DNA from 2 places in the Stenotrophomonas sp. ESTM1D_MKCIP4_1 genome. Region 1 is predicted to be linked to the other one. Evidence: riboswitches for the same ligand, from Rfam matches in the RefSeq annotation. Region 1 holds a riboswitch; the other holds the start of a gene.

Region 1 (3,319 bases):
GCACCGGCGTGCCGTTGCGCTCGTGCAGTTCACCGGCCTGCATGATCAGCGCCAGCACCTGCGCGGCGCTCTCGCTGTGCCCGGCGATGCGGCCATCCATGCCCAGCACCCACTCGCCATCGCGGCGCACGACACCGGCCAGCAGCGTGCGCTGCGCATCGCGCAGTTCGGCATGCGGCTCCACCGGCGAAGCCTGGGCAGCGGCCTTGTTGGCAGCCTTCTCTTCCTGGCGGCGGCGCTGGTCGCGGCGGGTCTTGGAGGTGGTGGACATGGGGGCGGCATCGCTACGGGGGGGCGCAAGGATAGCGCACCCCGGCCGCGGTGCCGCTTCACGGGGCGCCCGCCACCGCTCCCGCGGCCGGTCAGCGGCCCGTGGCCACGGCCTGCAGGGCGCGCTCGCGGCGGTGTTCCCAGTACCAGAATACGAACCCGGCGGCGAAGAAGCCGGCCTGGCCCAGCGCCAGATGCAGCGGGGTGCCGCTCAGCAGCGGGGAGACCAGGCCGGCCACCACGGTGCTGATCATCAGCTGGATGAACGCCTGCAGCGAGGACGCCAGGCCGCGCTGGTGCGGGTACATGTCCAGCACGGCCAGGGCCAGGATCGGGAAGATCAGCGCCATGCCCATGCCGCCCAGGAAGATCGGCAGCACCGCCCACGGCAGGGCGAACTGCGGCGCCAGTGCCACGTAGCCCACGTTGAGCAGCACCGACACCGCGCACAGGGTGAAGCCGATGGCGATCTGGCGGGTGGGCGCGGTGCGCCCGGCCATGCGACCGGACAGGAACGAGCCTGCCGTCATGCCACCGATGGTGGGAATGAACAGCCAGGCGAAACCGCCCTCACCGAGGTGCAGGTGCTGCATCACGAACACGGGCGCCGAGGCGATGTACAGGAAGATGCCGCCGAAATTGATGCTGCCGGCCAGCGCCAGGCGCAGGAAACGCGGATTGAAGCCGATGCGCACGTAATCGCGCAGCAGCCCACGCGGCGACAGCGGCATGCGCGCTTCCACCGGATGGGTTTCGGGCATGAAGCGTGCGGTGCAGACCAGCAGCAGCAGCGAGAACGCCACCAGGAACCAGAAAATCAGCGGCCAGCCGGCGCCGCTGAGCAGGATCCAGCCACCGATGATCGGCGCAATGGCCGGGGCGATGCCGAACAGCATCGACACCTGGCTCATCAGCCGCTGCGCGTCGTGGCCGTGGTAGAGATCGCGGATGACCGCACGGCCGACGATCATGCCGACGCCGGCCGACAGGCCCTGCAGCGCGCGGAACACCAGCAGCGTGGTCAGGTCGGTGGACAGTGCGCAGCCGACGGAGGCACCGATGAACACCACCAGGCCGGCGAGGATCACCCGCTTGCGGCCCCAGGCATCGGACAGCGGCCCGTGCGCCAGGCTCATCAGCGCGTAGAACAGCAGGTAGACGCTGATGGTCTGCTGCACGGCCACTTCATCCACTGCCAGGCGCTGGGCCAGCTGCGGGAAGGCCGGGAAGATGGTGTCGATCGAGAACGGGCCGAACATCGCCAGGCCTGCCAGCAGCAGGGCCATGCGTCGGGTGGAAGGGGCAACAGCGGCGGTCATCGGCAAAGCGTCCGGCAGGGCCATGCGCGGCACGCACGGCGGGCGCCGATCCCCTGCAGCAGGGACGGCGCCAGATGAATACGAGAGTCCGGCCATGATAGGCCGCCAATGCAGCCGATGCCATCGACCACTGCACCGAACGCATGCCCGGGCCATCGGCCGTTCAGGCGGGCCGGTGCCCTGCCCGGCTTTCCGGGCCGCGTTCAGCCATGGCAACCGGCTATAATGGGCAGGCAACATGGTGGGAGAAGCGGAACACCGCTGCCGAAGGCGCAACGCCCGTAATCGCTCAGGCCCGATACCACCCGTAACAGAACTCTGGAGAGACCGGTTCGATCCGGCGCCGAAGGGGCACGAAGCTGCGGTTTGCCGCGCTTTTAAACTCTCAGGCAAAAGGACAGAGGGGCGCCCCGCAGACCGCCAGCCGGCGGCTTTGTGCCCGTGCGTGTGCCCTTTCCTGACGGATCCTTCGCCATGTCCCAGAACACCCCCTCCCTGCGCGAGCTCGAGCACCATTCGGCGTTCGTCGAGCGCCACATCGGCCCCAACGATGCCGAGATCGCGCAGATGCTCGACGTCGTCGGCCATGCGTCGCTGGATGCGATGACCGATGCCATCGTGCCGGCCAGGATCAAGTCGCCCGCACCGCTGGCGCTGCCGGAATCGATGACCGAAGTGCAGGCGCTGGCGAAGATCCGCGCGATCGCCGACAAGAACACCGTGCTGCGCAGCTTCATCGGCCAGGGCTACTACGGTACGCACACGCCGAACGTCATCCTGCGCAACATCCTGGAAAACCCGGCCTGGTACACCGCCTACACCCCGTACCAGGCGGAGATCTCGCAGGGCCGCATGGAAGCGCTGATCAACTTCCAGACCCTGTGTGCCGACCTGACCGGCATGGAAATCGCCAACGCCTCGCTGCTGGACGAAGCCACCGCCGCCGCTGAAGCGATGACCCTGGCCAAGCGTTCGGCCAAGTCGAAGTCGGACACCTTCTTCGTGCACGACGCCGTGCACCCGCAGACGCTGGAACTGCTGCGCACCCGCGCCGAGCCGATGGGCATCGTGCTGCGCGTGGGCACCCCGGCCGAAGCGCTGGAAGCGGAGGCCTTCGGCCTGCTGCTGCAGTACCCGGACACCTTCGGCCAGGTGGGCGACTACAAGGCCCTGGTCGATGCCGTGCACGCACGCGGCGGCCTGGTGGCCGTGGCCACCGACCTGCTGGCCCTGACCCTGCTGGCCGCCCCCGGCGAATGGGGCGCGGACATCGTGGTCGGCAACAGCCAGCGCTTCGGCGTGCCGTTCGGTTTCGGCGGCCCGCACGCAGCGTTCATGGCCTGCCGTGACGCCTACAAGCGCTCGATGCCGGGCCGCCTGATCGGCGTGTCCATCGACGCCGAAGGCAAGCCGGCCTACCGCCTGACCCTGCAGACCCGCGAGCAGCACATCCGCCGCGAGAAGGCCACCTCCAACATCTGCACCGCGCAGGTGCTGCTGGCGGTGATGGCCTCGATGTACGCCGTCTACCACGGTCCGGAAGGCCTGGCCCGCATCGCGCGCCGTACCCACCGCCTGGCCTCGATCCTGGCCGCATCGCTGCGCAGCGCCGGCGTGCAGGTCGGTGGCGACTTCTTCGACACCCTGCACATCACCGGCGTGCACGCCGATGAGGTCCACGCCAAGGCCCGCGCGGCCGGCTACAACCTGCGCGCGATCGACAGCGATTC
Region 2 (3,319 bases), 760 kb from region 1:
GGCCGCGAGGGTGGCCGGGTCGGCGGCCGGGCTCGTCGCACCGGCAACAGCAAACAGCAGGGCAAGCGTGGGCATTCCGGGTCTCCAGCGCTGGGCGTCTGGCGATGATGGCATGGGTGCGGCACCCATCCACACATGGCGTGGATCTACTGCATCAGGCGCATTTCATCGGCGCCCATCCACGCATGGCGTGGATCTACGGGACGGCCTGGGCCGGGGCCTGCAGCCAGGCCAGCTTGCGTTCACGCGGCTGCTGCTTGAGCTGCCATTCGGCACGTGAGGCAGCGGCGCGGTCCGGGTATTCGCGCACGGCGAGGATGCGCAGCGGCGGCCGGGCCCGTGTGTAGCGGGCGCCCTTGCCGGCCTGGTGGGCGGCGAAACGGGCCGCCACGTCGGTGCTGATGCCGGCGTAATAGCTGCCATCCCGGCACTCAAGCAGATACAGGAACCAGGGCACGGGCGGACGGGTCATGGGGAGATTATGGCGTGCTGCACTGCAGCGGATATACTGGCGGCCGAATGCAGGAGAGAGGCGCCACGCTGGCGCCCGCCGAAGGCGCAGGCTCCCATGATCGCTCAGGCCGGTGGGCTGGAATCCCACCAACCATGCATTCGACTCGCCGAGCTGGAGAGAGGTCACCGGGCACGCCCGGCACGATCCGCCGAAGGGGCACGCGGTTCATCCCGCTGAACTCTCAGGCAAAAGGACAGCGGGAGCGGCACCGGTCATCGTCATCCCGTCATTGCGCAGGCAGTGGCGGTATACGCGCATGGCCGGCCCCACCGCGCCCGGAGCCTTTCCCATGCTGCTGTCCATCATCTACCTCGTCGCCATTTCCGCCGAAGCCATGACTGGCGCCCTGTCCGCAGGCCGCCGTCGCATGGATCTGTTCGGCGTGGTCATGATCGCCTGCGTCACCGCCCTCGGTGGCGGTTCGCTGCGCGACATCCTGCTGGGCCACTACCCGCTGGGCTGGGTGAAGCACCCCGAGTATCTGGGCTTCACCGTGTGCGCGGCGCTGATCGCCACCTGGGTGGCGCGCTGGATGCATCACTTCCGCCGCACCTTCCTGGTGCTGGATGGCCTGGGGCTCATTGCCTTCACCCTGATCGGCTGCTCGATTGCACGCGAGGCCGGCCATGCGATGCCCATCGTGCTGATTGCCGGCATGCTGACCGGTGCCTTCGGCGGCGTGCTGCGCGACATCCTCTGCAACGAAGTGCCCCTGATCTTCCAGAAGGAGCTGTACGCGATCATCTCGCTGCTGACCGGCGCGGTGTACCTGCTGCTGCTGCGCTGGGGCGTGGCCGATGCCACCGCCATCCTGTGCTGCCTGGGCGGCGGCTTCGCGGTGCGCCTGCTGGCGATCCACTACCGCTGGGAAATGCCCAAGTTCGTGTACCACGACGAAGTGCATTGACCGTTTGACGGTAGTGCCGGCCGCTGGCCGGCAACGCTGCACACGCCCACAAATTCCAGCAGGTTGCCGGCCAGCGGCCGGCACTACCGGTGATAGGACATGACCAAGGTCATGCGGCATTCGCCGGTCTGATTGGCTACCATTGACGCCCCGTCGCACGCGCGACGGCATCCAGCCACGCTGCGCTCGCGGCCCCGCCAGACAACTCCCCTCCCCCGCTGCCCGCTGCGCATGAAGCGTGACCGGGCGTACATGTCCCTGCGTGCCCGCAGGGCGCAGGATGCCCCATGTCCGCTGTTGAGCCGTCCCGTAGCACCCCGTCGCGTTCCCACCGCAGGTGGGCGATTCCCGCCGCCATCATCGTGATCGGCCTGGTGGCCTGGTGGGCGTGGCCGCGCGCCGATGCGGACGTGGCCGAAGGGCCGGGCAAGACCGTACCGGTGCGCGTGGCCCGCGCCAGCGCCGAACCGCTGCAGCTGCGCCTGAAGGCCGTCGGCACCGTCACCCCGCTGCACAGCGTGGTGGTGCGCAGCCGCGTGGATGGTGAACTGCTGCGCCTGCATTTCCAGGAAGGCCAACAGGTCAAGGCCGGTGATCTGCTCGCGCAGATCGACCCGCGCCCCTATGAAGTGAAGCTGGCGCAGGCACAGGGCACCCAGCAGCAGAACCTGGCCGAACTGGAAAACGCCGAACGCCAGCTGCAGCGCTACCGCGAACTGCAGAAGCAGAACTACGTGTCCGGGCAGGAACTGAGCGACCAGCAGAGCAAAGTCCGCCAGCTGCAGGGCCGACGCATCAGCGATCAGGCTTCGGTGGACGAAGCGCGCCTGCAACTGCAGTACACCCGCATCACCGCACCGGTCAGCGGTCGCGTCGGCCTGCGCCGGCTCGATGTCGGCAACCTGGTGCACGCCAGCGACACCGACGGCCTGGTGACCCTGGCGCAGACTGCTCCGATCAGCGTGCTGTTCACCGTGCCCGAACCGGAACTGCCGGCCCTGCTCGACGCCGTGCAGGCGCAGGCCGGCCTGCCGGTGGAAGCCTGGGACCGCAGCGAAAGCAAGGCACTGGCGCAGGGCACGCTGTCCAGCGTCGACAACCGCATCGACACCGCCACCGGCACGCTGAAGCTGCGCGCGCAGTTCGACAACGCGGGCCTGGCCCTGTTCCCCAACCAGTTCGTCAACGTGCGCCTGCAGCTGGGCGAACACCCGGCACTGCTGATTCCCGATGCCGCCGTGCAGTTCGGCAGCCAGGGCAACTACGTGCACATCGTCGACAAGGACAACAAGGCACAGCGCCGCACCGTGGTGCTGGGCCCGGCCGATGAGGGCCGCGTGGCCGTGCGTTCGGGCCTGCAGGCTGGCGACCAGGTGGTGATCGAAGGCATCGACGGGCTGGAAGACGGCACCGCGGTGGAGATCATCGCCGAACCCGCTGCTGCAGCGAAGGCGGCCAAGGCCGGCGCATGAACCTGTCGCGTCCGTTCATCCTGCGCCCGGTAGCCACCACGCTGCTGATGGTGGCGCTGCTGCTGTCCGGCGTGCTGGCTTACCGCCTGCTGCCCGTGGCGGCGCTGCCGCAGGTCGATTACCCGATCATCCAGATCACCACGCTGTACCCCGGCGCCAGTCCGGAACTGACCACGCGCACGATCACCGCGCCGCTGGAACGCCAGCTCGGGCAGATTCCCGGCCTGAAGCAGTTGTCGTCCACCAGTTCCGGCGGTGCCTCGGTCATCACCCTGCAGTTCGGCCTGGATGTGGCGCTGGGCGTGGCCGAGCAGGATGTGCAGGCCGCCATCAACGCAGCCGGCAGCTTCCTGCCGGATGATCTGCCAGTGCCGCCGGTGTACCGCAAGGTCAACCCGGCCGACACGCCCATCCTTACCCTCGCGG

What was found. A riboswitch is a leader RNA that binds a small molecule or an ion and turns the genes downstream of it on or off. The one in region 1 is predicted to bind glycine.
Region 2: it holds a riboswitch for glycine, as region 1 does, so the genes downstream of both, C1924_RS17760 (trimeric intracellular cation channel family protein) here and gcvP (aminomethyl-transferring glycine dehydrogenase) in region 1, are expected to answer to the same signal.

Annotation. Positions count from the first base shown of each region.
Region 1 covers NZ_CP026004.1:3,141,615-3,144,933, forward strand. Annotated here, with positions in the region: gene C1924_RS14405 (hypothetical protein) at 1-271, opposite strand, end outside; gene C1924_RS14410 (multidrug effflux MFS transporter) at 363-1,589, opposite strand; glycine riboswitch at 1,898-2,000, shown strand; gene gcvP (aminomethyl-transferring glycine dehydrogenase) at 2,064-3,319, shown strand, end outside.
Region 2 covers NZ_CP026004.1:3,906,215-3,909,533, forward strand. Annotated here, with positions in the region: gene C1924_RS17750 (nuclear transport factor 2 family protein) at 1-75, opposite strand, end outside; gene C1924_RS17755 (GIY-YIG nuclease family protein) at 197-472, opposite strand; glycine riboswitch at 513-602, shown strand; glycine riboswitch at 616-721, shown strand; gene C1924_RS17760 (trimeric intracellular cation channel family protein) at 804-1,421, shown strand; gene C1924_RS17765 (MdtA/MuxA family multidrug efflux RND transporter periplasmic adaptor subunit) at 1,709-2,893, shown strand; gene C1924_RS17770 (multidrug efflux RND transporter permease subunit) at 2,890-3,319, shown strand, end outside.